2 regions of the Myceligenerans cantabricum genome follow, and region 1 is predicted to be linked to the other one. Evidence: riboswitches for the same ligand, from Rfam matches in the RefSeq annotation. Region 1 holds a riboswitch; the other holds the start of a gene.

What was found. Region 1 has a riboswitch for cyclic di-AMP ahead of ACYU96_RS15470 (C40 family peptidase). Riboswitches for the same ligand answer to the same signal wherever they lie in the genome.
Region 2: linked by a shared signal. The riboswitch ahead of ACYU96_RS00745 (C40 family peptidase) and the one ahead of ACYU96_RS15470 (C40 family peptidase) in region 1 are both predicted to bind cyclic di-AMP.

The regions. Positions count from the first base shown of each region.
Region 1 is NZ_BAAHAJ010000011.1:186,082-193,049, reverse strand. Features, by position in the region: gene ACYU96_RS15485 (MHYT domain-containing protein) at 1-883, opposite strand, end outside; gene ACYU96_RS15480 (metal-dependent transcriptional regulator) at 1,204-1,914, opposite strand; gene serC (phosphoserine transaminase) at 2,012-3,130, shown strand; cyclic di-AMP (ydaO/yuaA leader) riboswitch at 3,296-3,482, shown strand; gene ACYU96_RS15470 (C40 family peptidase) at 3,482-4,288, shown strand; gene ACYU96_RS15465 (universal stress protein) at 4,416-5,417, shown strand; gene ACYU96_RS15460 (aminotransferase class I/II-fold pyridoxal phosphate-dependent enzyme) at 5,530-6,801, shown strand; gene rocD (ornithine--oxo-acid transaminase) at 6,848-6,968, opposite strand, start outside.
Region 2 is NZ_BAAHAJ010000001.1:152,307-159,274, reverse strand. Features, by position in the region: gene ACYU96_RS00755 (amino acid ABC transporter ATP-binding/permease protein) at 1-374, shown strand, start outside; gene ACYU96_RS00750 (mycothiol transferase) at 475-999, opposite strand; cyclic di-AMP (ydaO/yuaA leader) riboswitch at 1,159-1,320, shown strand; gene ACYU96_RS00745 (C40 family peptidase) at 1,321-2,178, shown strand; gene ACYU96_RS00740 (NAD(P)-dependent oxidoreductase) at 2,284-3,291, shown strand; partial or broken gene ACYU96_RS00735 (DNA-formamidopyrimidine glycosylase) at 3,236-3,379, opposite strand; gene ACYU96_RS00730 (VOC family protein) at 3,473-4,177, opposite strand; gene ACYU96_RS00725 (DUF1801 domain-containing protein) at 4,285-4,755, opposite strand; gene mutM (bifunctional DNA-formamidopyrimidine glycosylase/DNA-(apurinic or apyrimidinic site) lyase) at 5,186-6,229, opposite strand; partial or broken gene rnc (ribonuclease III) at 6,429-6,968, opposite strand, start outside.

The sequences.
Region 1 (6,968 bases):
CGGAGTCCTCCCGGTGGTAGGCCGCGTGCGCGCCCGCGGTGGTGTGGCCGGCGCGGAGTGCCTCGGCCGTGGCCGACAGGCTCGGTGCGCCGCTGGAGCGGGTGCTCTCCCGCTCCTGGCTCTCCTTCAGGCGCTTCTCGAACTCGACCTGTGCCCGGAGCTCCGACTCCGTGGGCCAGAGACCGACGACGAGCACCAGCAGGAGCGTCACCACGGACACGGCCATGACGAGCGGGACCAGCAGCTCGCCGGTGGAGACGCCTTCGGGGACCACGTCCGTGGAGCCGGACACGCGCACACCCATCATCCCGGTGTAGTGCATGCCGGTCACGGCCACGCCCATGACCACGGTCGCGATGATGGTCGCGATGGCGCCGCGGATGTGCGTGGTGCACCACAGCGCCGCCGTGGCGGCGACGATCGCGATGATCACGGACGCGACGACGTAGGTGCCGTCGAACGACATCGTGGCGTTCATCTTCATGGCCGCCATGCCCATGTAGTGCATGGTGGCCACGCCGGCGCCGGCCAGGAACCCGCCGATCAGCATGCCGGGCAGCCGTTGCCCGCCGATCTGGTTGATGAAGAGCCCGACGCCGACGACGACGATCGCCACACCGGCGCTGAGCAGCGTGAGCGGGACGTCGTAACGGACGGACACGCCCTGCGGGGCGAAGCCCAGCATGGCGACGAAGTGCATGACCCAGATGCCGGTCCCGCCGATGGCGACGGCACCGAGGATCAGCCACGAGGCACGGGCGAAGCCGGAGGCGGCCCGAGAACGGGAGGTGCAGGACAGGCCTACGGCGCAACCCGTGCACGACAGCAGGAACGCGAGAACGGGAGTGATGAACCCGTAGGCGAGGTGATCGGTGATGGACATGTTCAGTTGTTGGCCTCTCAGAGTTTCCTCGTAGCGGCCGCCCGTCTGGGGGACAGACGCGGGCCCTGCTGAACGCAGGGCCCTCCTGTGCTCGACCCGGTCTTCCGGGGGGCGGGTCGTTATCGCAACGTTACCGATGCTGCTCCGAACGGACAATAGCGACCAGGGTTCACTATCGAAAGTTTTCACCACAAAACATGGAGTGGTCGTTTCATTTCGATAGGTCCGGTTGATGTGCACGTTCACATCCTCTTCGGAGCATGGCGACGGCGCGAGTGCGGACCGTATCGCGCTCGCGCCGTCGTCGTCCAGGAAACTTGTTATACGGCCGCGAAAAGGTGTTTTGCGAGGTCTTCCGGGAGATCGAGCACGGTCTCCGCGCCCTCGGCGCCGACGGTGTAGATACCGTCCGCGAACGCCAGCGTGACCCGTGCGCCCGGGAGGATACGGGCGTCGGACAGGCGGGCGAGCAGCTCGACGTCGACCTGCAGCGGCTCGGCGATCCGCGCCAGCGTGGCCGACGACGGCCCCGGCTCCCCCTTCTTCGCCGCCGACTCGAACAGGGTGGGCAGGGCCGCCACGCCCTCGAGGTACGGCGGCTCGGAGAAGTTCTCGCCCAGCTCGGCGAGCCCGGGGATCGGGTTGCCGTACGGGTCGGCGTGGGGATGGTCGAGCAGGCCGATCAGGCGCTCCTCGACGAGCTCGCTCATCACGTGCTCCCACCGGCACGCCTCGACGTGCACGTGCTCCCAGTCGAGCTTGATGACGTCCGTGAGGAGGCGCTCGGCCAGGCGGTGCTTGCGCATCACGCGCATCGCCTTGTCGTGCCCGGACTCGGTGAGCTCCAGGTGCCGGTCACCGGTGACGACGACGAGGCCGTCACGTTCCATGCGTGCGACCGTCTGCGACACCGTGGGCCCGGAGTGCCCGAGTCGTTCCGCGATGCGCGCGCGCAGCGGTGTGATGCCTTCCTCGTCCAGCTCGTAGATCGTCTTGAGGTACATCTCGGTGGTGTCGATCAGATCGGTCACGTCAACTCCATGTTCTCTGCCTCAGCCCCGGACCAAGCCTATCCGTGAACGTGGAACACCCCGTGGTCGTGTCGGCGTCCCGAACTACAGTTCAGAGATGGCCACGACGATCCCCACCGACCTGCTTCCCGCCGACGGCAGGTTCGGCTCCGGTCCTTCCAAGGTGCGCGAGGAGCAGGTGCGTCGCCTCCTCGACACGCCGAGCCTGCTCGGCACCTCCCACCGGAAGGATCCGGTCAAGAGCCTGGTCGGCCGGATCCGGAGCGGCGTGGCCGACCTGCTCGGCGCGCCCGACGGGTACGAGGTGGTGCTCGGCAACGGCGGGGCCACGGCGTTCTGGGACGTGGCGACGCTCTGCCTCGTGGAGCGCCGCGTGCAGCACGCCGTGTTCGGCGAGTTCGGCGGCAAGTTCGCGCAGGCGACGTCGCGCGCCCCCTTCCTCGAGGACTCGCAGGTGATCGAGACGGAGCCAGGCACGGTCGCCCACCTCGCCGCCGCCGAGGGTGTCGACGCGTACGCCACACCGCACAACGAGACGTCGACCGGCGCCATGGCCCCGGTCCGTCGCGTCGCGGGGGCCGGCGACGGCGCTCTCCTGCTGACGGACGCGACGTCGGGCGCGGGTGCGCTGCCGGTGGACCTGACCGAGACGGACGCGTACTACTTCGCGCCGCAGAAGGTCTTCGGGGCCGACGGCGGTCTGTGGCTCGCCGTCCTGTCGCCTGTGGCCGTCGAGCGGGCGGGCCGGATCGAGGCGAGCGGGCGCTGGGTCCCGGAGTTCCTCTCCCTCACGGCGGCGGTCGAGAACTCCCGCAAGGACCAGACGCTCAACACGCCCGCCGTCGCGACGCTGGTCCTGCTGGCGGACCAGCTCGACTGGATCCTCGGCAACGGCGGGCTCGACTGGGCCGTGAAGCGCTCCGCGACGTCTGCCCAGAATCTTTACGGATGGGCCGAGTCGCGCGAGTGGGCGACTCCGTTCGTCGAGCGGCCCCAGGAGCGCTCCACCGTGGTGGGCACCGTCGACCTCGACGACACCGTCGATGCCGGCGAGGTGATCGCGGTCCTGCGAGAGAACGGGATCCAGGACGTGTTCGCCTACCGCAAGCTGGGTCGCAACCAGCTGCGCGTGGGCATGTACCCGGCCGTCGAGCCGGACGACGTCGCGGCCCTCACGGCGTGCGTGGACCACGTGGTGGAGCGGCTGCGAGGCTGACGCCGGGGCGTGCGCCGCGGCTCGCGGCACCGGGCGACGTCGTCACGGATGTGTGGAATCTGTCGCGATAATGGTCGGTGGGGCCTATTTCCGTTGCCGGAGCGTGACATTCCCGTCGGCGCTGGGGTAGGTTCGGCACGCTCGACGGCTCAAGGTCGACGAGCCCCCGGGCGGACGCCGAACCCTGTCACCGGTCGGGGACCCCACGATCCGTATGACAGGGGCGGGGGACCCGATTCTGGGCGCCAGGGTGCGTCCTTGGGGTGAAGCGGCGTGGCCTTCGGGACACGCGGCCGGGTGTTCTCCCACTCGAACCCGACAGCTGACCTCGTAGGCGATCTGGAGATACTCGTGACAGCACGCACTGCCGCCGGACGCCACCGCTCCGCGCGTCGTCCCGTGACTCCGCTCACCGATCTCGTGCAGAACTCCCAGCTCGGCCGACGCACCGCCGTCGCGGCCGCAGCCGGCGGGATCCTCGTCTCGACCTTCGGCGCCGCGGCCGCGCAGGCCGCGCCCGGCGAGACCGTGAAGGACGACCTCACCAAGCTCAGCGCCCTCGACCTCGGTGCCCTCAGCAGCGAGGCCAGCGCGGTCGTCGATGCCGCCCCGGTCGTCACCGTCGCCCGCGACGCCAAGATGGCCGCCGAGTCCGGCGTCGTCTCCGTGACACCTGCCTCCGAGAACGAGGAGTACCAGGCACAGCTCGCCGCCGAGGAGGAGGCCGCGGAAGAGGCCGCGGCGGCGGCAGCCGCCGAGGAGGCCGCCGGCGAGGCTGCCGCCACGGCGACCACCACGACGGAGACCTCGTCCGCCCCGGCATCCGCCAACGGCAGCGAGATCATCTCGATCGCGTCGCGCTACGTGGGAACGCCCTACGTGTCCGGCGGCACGACCCCCAGCGGCTTCGACTGCTCCGGCTTCACCGCGTACGTGTACGCGCAGGTGGGCATCTCGCTCCCGCACTCGTCCTCGTCCCAGGCGGCCGGCGGCACGCAGGTGTCGGCCTCCGAGGCCGTGGCCGGCGACCTCGTCTACGCCCCGGGCCACGTCGGCATCTACGCCGGCGGCAGCACCATGATCGACGCCCCGAAGCCGGGCGACACCGTCCAGTTCCGCACCATCTGGATGAGCAACCCGATCTTCATCCGGTACTGATCCTTCCGCCCACGCGGTACCGACACCTCCCGCGGAGCCGGGCAGGGGCCATGGTCCCTGCCCGGCTCTCGTGCGTCTGCGATAGCGTGGGTCCGCGACGATGCACGCGCCGACGAGGAGGACGCGGATGACTCGGTCAGAGGTCGTGCTGGTGGGAGTCGACGGATCGGCCGCCAGCATGCATGCGCTCGACTGGGCGGTGGCCTGGGCCGAGAAGGTGGGCTGGTCCCTGCACCTCGTGAGCAGCTACACCCTGCCCTCCTTCACGGCCGCCTCGCTGGACGGCGGGTACGCCGCGTTCGACGACGCCTCCATGGCGGAGGGCGCGAAGGCCGTCCTGGACGAGGCCGAGCAGCGTGCCGTCGCCGCCGGCGCCCGGGTCACCACGTCGGTCGCCACCGGCGACGCGGCGGGAGTGCTCGTCGAGCTCTCCGCGGACCACGGGCTCGCCGTGGTCGGCACGCGCGGGCGCGGCGGATTCACCGAACGGCTGCTCGGCACGGTGTCCTCGGCCTTGCCCGCGCACGCCCACTGCCCGGTCGTCGTGGTCCCGCTGAGCTCGGGGGAGCACGCCATGTGGTCCGGGGCCGACGCCGCCGCCCGGGCCGAGAACGCCGACGGGCGCCGTACCTCCGCCGGGCACGACGGCGGGGACGCGCGGGAGACCGAGGGCGACGGCCCCGGGGTGCGGCGCGTCGTCGTCGGTGTGGACGGGTCGCCGCAGGCCGAGGCCGCGCTCACGCAGGCGATCGAGCAGGCGCAGGCGTGGGGCGCCGAGCTGTCGGCCGTGGCCGGCGTGCCGGTGGGGTCCGGGGCCGGGCTGCTGGCGTGGCTGCCGTCGAACATCGACCACGAGCAGGTGCTCGCCGACATCTCCGCGGGGCTCGACGCGATCGTCGACAAGCACGAGGCCCTGCACCCGGGGATGCGCATCCGCCGGATCGTGCTGGACGGCACCGGCGCGGAGCTGCTCACCGAGTTCTCCACGGCCGCGGACCTCGTCGTGGTGGGGTCCCGGGGCCGCGGCGGCTTCCGCGGCCTGCTGCTCGGCTCGACCAGCCAGGCCGTGCTGCACCACAGCGCGTGCCCGGTCCTGGTGGTCAACCGCCACTGCCACGAGGACGGCTGAGCCGGGCCGTGGCGGCCTGCCGGAGGCCCTGCCGCCCGGTCCGCGGACCTCGCTCGCGGACTGACGATGCGGGCGTACCGGACTGGCGCGTAGGGTTCTCGGGGTGACCACTATGACGTCGTCCCCCGATGCCGCCGCGCTCTCCGCGGCCCTTCCCGAGCTGCGTGAGGCCTACGCGGCGCTCCAGGCCAAGGGCCTGAAACTGGACCTCACGCGTGGCAAGCCGTCCGCCGAGCAGCTCGGCCTCTCGGACGCCATGCTGGCGCTGCCGGGGACGCGATCTCACGACGCGGCCGGGACGGACGTGCGCAACTACGGGGGTCTGGACGGCCTGCCCGAGCTGCGCGCCATCTTCGCGGAGCTGCTCGACGTCCCGGCCGCGCAGCTGCTGGCCGGCGGCAACGCGTCGCTCACCCTGATGTACGACACGGTCGCCTGGGCGATGCTGTTCGGCTTCCCCGAGTCCCCCGCGCCGTGGTCGCGCGAGGAGAAGGTGAAGTGGATCTGCGCGGTCCCCGGCTACGACCGGCACTTCTCCGTGTGCGAGGAGCTCGGGATCGAGATGATCACCGTCCCCATGACCGCCGACGGTCCGGACGCCGAGGCCGTGGCCCGGCTCGTCGCCGGCGACCCGAGCATCAAGGGCATGTGGGTGGTCCCGACGTACTCGAACCCCGACGGCTCGGTCGTGACCGACGACGTCGCCCGCGCCCTCGTCTCCATGCCGACCGCCGCGCCCGACTTCCGCATCCTCTGGGACAACGCCTACGCGCTGCACCACCTCACCGACACCGAGACGCGGACCGCCCCGGCGCTCCGGCTCGCCGAGGAGGCCGGCAACCCGGACCGCGTCGTCATGTACGCCTCCACGTCCAAGATCACCTGGGCGGGCGCCGGCGTCTCGTTCCTCGCCGCGTCGGCGGCGAACGTCTCCTGGTACAAGAAGCACCTCGCCAAGGCGTCCATCGGGCCGGACAAGGTGAACCATCTGCGGCACGCCCTGTTCTTCGGGTCCGCCGACGGCGTGCGGGAGCACATGCGCAGGCACCGCGAGATCCTCGCGCCCAAGTTCGCCGCCGTCACGTCGATCCTGAACGAGCGGCTCGGCGAGTACGGGGTGGGGTCCTGGACCGACCCGAAGGGCGGCTACTTCGTGTCGCTCGACGTCGTGCCGGGGACTGCCGCGCGGGTCGTGGCGCTGGCCAAGGAGGCCGGGATCGCGCTGACCCCGGCCGGGGCGACGTTCCCGTACGGGCGGGACCCCGAGGACGCGAACCTCCGGCTCGCGCCGTCCATGCCGCCGCTGGCGGAGATCGTCTCGGCGATGGACGGCGTCGCCACCTGTGTGCTGCTGGCGGCTGCCGAGGCGGTCGCCGGGGAGTAGGGAAGGGACGCACGGCGCCGGCCCGGAGGAGCCGGCGCCGTGCGTCTCAGGCGGTCGTCGCCGTGTCGTCGGTCTCGGGAGCGGTGGCGTCCGGGTCGGGTCCGTGCGCCGCCGAGGCCCCGGGCCCGGCCGGGGCAGGGGAGGTGGCCTGGGCGAGGTCCCGGAGG
Region 2 (6,968 bases), on a different contig from region 1:
TGCTGGAGAACCTCCGGGTGGCGCGCGGTGACGTCGGCGAGGCGGACGCGCGCGCCGCGCTCGGCGCCGTGGGGCTCGGGCCCTGGCTCGACGGGCTGCCGGACGGGCTGGGCACGATGCTCGGGACCGACGCGGCGAACGTGTCGGGCGGCGAGCGGCGCCGGCTCCTGCTCGCCCGGGCGCTGCTGGCGCCGGTGGACGTGCTGCTCGTCGACGAGCCGGCCGAGCACCTCGACGCGGAGGCCGCCGACGGCGTCCTGCGCCTCCTCGCGCAGCATGCCCGCGCCACCGGGACCGCCGTCGTCCTCGCGACGCACCGCCCGGTCCCGGCCGCCCTGGCGGACGACCGGATCGACCTCTCCCCCCGCCGCTGACGGGACCCGCGCGGTCGGTCCTTTCTTGAACGATCGGCACGTCGAACAGCCGATCACTCACGAAAGGACCGACCGCGCCGGTTCCCGCCGCCAAGACCGGTCACTCGCCCGTAGCGCCGTCGATCAGCTCGCGGGCGGCGTCCAGGTGGCCGGCGTGGCGCGCGTACTCCTGGAGGACGTGGAAGCCGATCCACAGCAGCGTGGGCGGCGTCTCGTCCGGGCCGAACCGCCCCCCGACCGCGCCGCGCTCCGCCAGGTCGCGGCCGGTCAGGATCTCCCGGGTGCGGACACCGCCGGCGTGCAGGCGGGGCAGCCAGTCGTCGAGACCCGTGCCGTCCGGGACCGTCCAGCGGCCGCACGGGTCCCCGTCGGCGTTGTCTCCCCACGGTTCGATCACCTGATCCGCCAAGAACCCCCACACGAACCAGCGCCGCTCCATGTGCACCAGATGGACCAGCAGCTCCAGCGGGGACCATCCGGACGAAAGAGGTCGCTCGTGCAGCCGCTCGGGCCGCAGGCCTCGGAGCTTGCGCTCGACGGTCCCGCGGTAGTAGTCGAGATATTCCATGAGCTGGACGACGGTGTCCGGGGAATCCACACGGGGCTCGACGTCGGAGAGCGGCATACCCCCACCATAGGCTCACGACCAGCGATGACACCCCCTTTCCGACACGCCCGAAATGCAGACGAAAACATTCGCGTGACCAATTCGTGACATCCGACGAGATCGTCTGTACTGTCATCCACGGCCGCGATACCCAGATCGCGGCCCGGACCCGGCCGCCGAGCCCCGCCACCGGATCCGACCAGCGAAGATATGGCGGGGACGGGGGAACCAGGCAGGACGGGCCGACGGCCCTTGGGGTGAAGCCTCTTCGGAGGCCGGGTGATCTCATCTCCCATCCGAACCCGACAGCTCACCTCGCAGGCGTAGGAGGAGATAGCCGTGTCTACGATCACGTCTGAGACCAACCGCCAGTCCGGCCGAGGCCGGCACCGCGCCGACCGCCCCGCCGTCACCCCCCTGACCGGCGTGAGCGAGGCCGCCGCCAGGACCGGCGCCATCGCTGCCGTCACCGGCGGCATGCTCGCCTCGGTGTTCTCCTCGAGCGCCCACTCCGCGCCCGCCGACAGCACCAAGCAGACCGTCGACTACGGCAAGGCCGACGCCAAGGTCCCGAACGCGCTCGCCGACGAGCTCGTCGACATCGTCAAGGTCGCCAAGGACGCCGAGACCCCCGTCGAGACCAGCACCATCAAGGTCACCCCGTACGCCGAGACCGCGGAGGGCAAGGCCGAGGCCGAGCGCCTCGCCGAGGAGAAGCGCCAGGCCGAGCTCGAGGCCCAGCGCCAGGCGGAGCTCGAGGCCCAGCGTCAGGCCGAGGCGGAGGCAGAAGCCCAGGCGGCCGCCGAGGCAGAGGCCGCCGCCGCTGAGGTCGAAGCGGTGTCCACCTCGACCAGCACCGGCAGCACCACGGGCCAGCAGGCCGTGAACCTCGCGATGGAGCTCGTCGGCACGCCGTACGTGCTCGGCGGCTCCACCCCCGGCGAGGGCCTGGACTGCTCCGGCCTCGTCAGCTACGTGTACGGCCAGCTGGGCGTCAGCCTCCCCCGCACGTCGAGCGACCTGCGCTACGCCGGTACCGTCGTCACCGACCCCCAGCCCGGCGACATCGTGTGGACCGAGGGCCACGTCTCCCTCTACGCCGGCGACGGCATGATCGTCGAGGCCGTGCAGCCGGGCACCCCGCTGCGCTACACGACCATGTGGCAGTCGAACCCGACGTTCGTCCGGGTCGCCTGAGCACGGTCTCGCACCGGGCGGCTCGCCGGGTGCGCGGTAGGGCGGCCACCAGGTCAGCCGTACCGTGCACCCGGTGACTTGCGTCCGGGCACTAGAGTCCCCCGCGTGAAGATCCTCCTGCCCGACGTCGCGTTCGATCTCGACTTCCGGCGGTTCCTCGCCGACGGCGCGCGGCGCGTGTCCGACGACGAGGTCGTCCGCTACGACATGCGTGCGCCCGTCCCCGACGAGCACACCGACGCCGACGTCCTCGTCACCTGGTCCAACCCGCCCGGAGCCGTCTCCGACGCCGCACGGCGACTCACCCGTCTGCGCTGGGTGCAGACGCTGTCGGCCGGGCCGGACGTCGCTCTGGCCGCCGGGTTCGGGGACGACGTCGTCATCTCCTCCGGGCGCTCCCTCCACGACCCGACCGTCGCCGAGCACACCCTGATGCTCGTGCTCGCGTCCGTACGGCGGCTGCCGGAGGCCCTCGCGGCGCAGCGCGAGCACCGCTGGGCCCGCGAGATGGCCACCGCCCAGGCCGCGCCCGGCACGGACGCCCACTGGACGCTCTCCGACGCCCACGTCGTCCTGTGGGGCTTCGGGTCCATCGCGGAGCGGCTGGCACCGATGCTGGCCGCGCTCGGCGCCCGAGTGACCGGGGTGGCGGGCTCGGCGGGGGTGCGCGCCGGGTTCGACGTCGTCGGGCCCGACGGGCTCGCCGGGCTGCTGCCCACGACCGACGTCCTCGTGTCCCTGCTGCCCGCCACGCCGGGCACGCGGCACGCACTCGACGCCGGTGTGCTGGCGCGGCTGCCCGCCCACGCCCGGTTCGTCAACGCGGGCCGGGGCGCGACCGTCGACGAGGCCGCCCTGATCGACGCGCTGCGCTCGGGCCGCCTCGCGGGCGCCGCGCTGGACGTCATGGAGACCGAGCCCCTGCCCGCCGGGTCACCGCTGTGGGACTGCCCGAACCTCGTCCTCACCCCGCACGTGGCGGGCGGGCGGCCCCGCGGTGCCGCCCGGTTCCTCGCGGACCAGCTCACCGCGTGGCGGCGCGACGGCGCCGCCGGGATCAGGAACGTGGCTCGCGCTGGCAGCGCGGACAGAAGTACGACGAGCAGTTCATGAACTGCTCCCGCCGGACCGCCGTCCCGCAGCGTCCCCAGGGCTCGCCCTCCTGGCCGTACACGGTGAGCGAGCGGTCGAAGTAGCCCGACTCGCACTCCCGCTCCGGCCGTGCCCGTCGGGCCTCGCCCTGGTCGTCGCGCATCGCAACGTCGGGTGGGTGCGGAACCACGGACCGCTCCGATCACTGTGAGGACGACAGCGCCCAGCGGAATCCGTCCGGGTCCGCGAAGTGGCTCGAGTTTGCCTCCGCTGCCTGCTCCGCCGGCCCGTCGGGGCTGCCGCCGGCGGACTCGGCGATGGCCATGAGCTGATCCAGGCCCTCCCGGGTCTCCGTGCGGCGGCCCAGCGTCAGTCCGCCCGTGCCCTCACCCGGGTCGTCGATGCCGACGTCCTTGGCGAGGACAGCCCGCGGCATCAGGCAGAATCGCGCTGCTCCCCGCAGAGGTTGGAAGTCGATGTACTTGTTCGCGTAGTCGCGATCAGTCGTCATGCCCAGCGCCTGGTAGAACGTTCGGGAGGCTTTGGGGTCCTGGACGCCGAGGATGATGCTGATCTCGGTGGGCCGAGGGGATCCTGCGCTCTCTCCCTTGTTCTTGCTGGAGTCCGCGGCCACCTTCCACACCGCCCCGTCGGGCGCCTGGAAGGATCCCGAGAATGACCCGAACAGGGCCTTCTTGGCCGGCTTGAGCACCCGCGCGCCCGCACGGGCGGCGGCGTCCATCACCGCCTGCACTTCCGACGGCCTCGCAAGCGCGTAGGTCAAGACGTATCCCGGGAAGGCCGATGATGCGCCCTCAGCCCCCGCGCCAACCGACGTCGGCGGAGTCAGTTCGAAGCGGCCGGTGCCGTGCATGTCCACCTCCACGGACCTGGTGTTCTCGGTCATCACCGGGGTGAAGACTGCGGCGTAGAAGACCTTGGATGCGGGAAGGGCGCCCGCGAGGGTGACGACGTTCAGGGCGAGCGAGGATTCTGCGTGACGGGTCCGCTCGTTCACTGGGCGGCCTTCCTGACCAGCTTCTTCAGCTCGGTCCAGGCGGCCTCCGTCGGCTCGGTCAGGGCATACGAGGTCGCCCAGAGACCGCTGGCGTCGTCAAGGCCGGCCTGCACGCTGAACCCGAACGTCGAGTACCGCTCCTTGTCGCCCTGGCCGCTGCGGAAGAAGCAGAGCACCTTGCCCTTCCTCGCATAGCCGGGCTGGCCGTAGTACAGCTTCGGCTCCAGGTCCGGGGCGCACGCGGTGACGATCGCATGCACCCGCTCGGCGAGGGAGCGGTCGGGCTCGGGCATCTCCGCGATCTTCGCCAGCAGAGCCGCCTCGTTCGCGGCAGCCTTCTCGGCGGCCTTGCCCGCGCGGCCCTGGGCCTTGAGCTCCGCGGCACGTTCCTTGATGGCCGCACGCTCCTGCGCCGACATGGTGTCGCCATCAGTCGGGTGTTCGGCACGGGCTGTCTTCTCAGTCATCTCCCTCTCCTGTCGGTGGTGTGAACTCTGATGCTTCGAGGCTATGGGGAACCCGGTCGTCGTACTTCTCGATTCCTGACCGATCGCCCCGCAGGGCCATCCGTGGGAAGGGCCCGCGCCGTGCTGGAGGTCGATGCGCTCACCGGGCATCGAGCCGTCCTCGGGCTGGCAGGAGCACTCGGTCGGAGACCAGGCGACGAGACACCCTGCTTCTCTGCCAGGCTCCCTTGCCGCGGTACGCAGCGCGGCCGTGCTCACCCAGGAAGAGATCGCCCGCAGGCTCGACGTCAAACAGGCTGCGGTCTCTCACATGGAGAGCCGCGACAGACTGCTGTACAAGACGCTCGTCGCCTACCCGCACACCGCCGGTGCCGCTGACGCCAAGCTCACAGAACCGGGCGGGTCCCACCACGGGCCACAGCCCTCGAAATCAGCGAAAACGCTGGCAGCGCGGACAGAAGTACGACGAGCGGTTCATGAACTGCTCCCGCCGGACCGCCGTCCCGCAGCGGCGGCAGAGCTCGCCCGCGCGGCCGTAGACGTCAAGGTTTCTGGCGAAGTAGCCCGACTCGCCGTTCACGTTGACGTACAGCGCGTCGAAGGACGTACCGCCCTGCGCGAGGGCGTCGCGCATCGTCTCGGCGGCGGCGTCCAGCACCCGCAGCACCTCCGCCTGCCCCATCCGGTCGGTGGGGCGGCGGCCGTGCACCGCGGCGCGCCAGAGCGCCTCGTCGGCGTAGATGTTCCCCACCCCGGAGACCAGCGTCTGGTCGAGCAGGGCGCGCTTGATCTGCGTCCGGCGACGGCGCACGCGCCGCGCGGTCTCCTCGCGCCGCGCGTGCGGGTCGAGCAGGTCGCGGGCGATGTGCGCCACCGGTTCCGGCAGGGCCGGCAGGTCGCTGCCCTGACCGGCGGGCGACCGCGTACCGGGACCGTCCGGGGCCCTGTCCGGCACCAGGTCCTGCACGCTCAGGTGGCCGAACGTGCGCTGGTCGACGAAGTCGAGGTAGCGCACGGGCTCGCCGCCGACGTCGGGAGCACCCTCCAGACGGAGCCGGACCCGCAGGTGGGGGTGCTGCCAGTCGTCCGCGCTGGTGCCGCTGCGGACCAGGAGCTGGCCGGACATGCCGAGGTGGGCCAGGAGGGCGTCGTCGGGGTGCGCGGCGGAGCCGGACGGCGAGGGCAGGTGCCCGCCGGTGCGGTCGGCGACGGAGGACGGGGCGAGGCCGGACGGCGGTGGGAGGTGGCGGCCCGGGCCGTCGTCGTCGGCGGCCAGGGGGAGCCAGAGGAACTTGCCGCGGCGGACGGCGGCGGCGAGCCGGCGGCCGGTCAGGCGGCCCGTGAAGTCGGACGGGCCGCCCTCGTGCCGGCGCACGCTGTAGTCGCGGCGGACCTCCACGCCCCGGACGACGGCGCCCACGACGAGGCGGTCGAGACCGTCGCGGACGGTCTCGACCTCGGGAAGCTCAGGCACGCGGTACGTGTCCCGGCGGCTCCTCGGACCGGCGCCCGGACGAGGGTGCCGGGTCCGGACGCCCGTCCTGCGGGGCGCCGTCCAGTGCCGACGCGCCGTTCTCGGCTCCGCGGCCCGGGGCTCCCCGCCCGACGGCCGGCTCGGTTCCGCCGGCGTGCGTCGCGCGGCCCGCCGAGGCGGTGTCCTTCTCCCGCGGGAACTTCGCGACGAGCGCCTTGTATGCCTCCTCGGCGGCCTCCTGCTCCGCGTGCTTCTTCGCAGACCCGGAGCCCTGGCCGTAGCCGACGCCGTCGATCACCACCTCGGAGTGGAAGATCCGGGCGTGCTCGGGCCCTTCGAAGGTCGCGACGTAGTCGGGCGCGCCGAGGGTCCGCTCGGCCGCGGCCTCCTGCAGCGACGTCTTCCAGTCCAGGCCCGCGCCCAGCCCGGCGGCGACGTCGAGCTGGTCGTCGACGAGCCGGTGCACGAAGGCGCGCGACTCCTCCAGGCCGTGCGAGAGGTACGTGGCCCCGATCAGGGCCTCGACGGTGTCCGACAGGATCGAGTCCTTGTCGAAGCCGCGGGTACGGATCTCGCCCTTGCCCAGCAGCACGTACCTGCCCAGCCCGAGGCGCCGGGCGATCTTCGCCAGCGATCGCTGCGACACCGTCGCCGCACGCATCCGCGCGAGGTCGCCCTCGTTGGTCTCGGGGTGGCGCCGGTACAGCGCCTCGGTCACCACGAGCCCGAGGACCGTGTC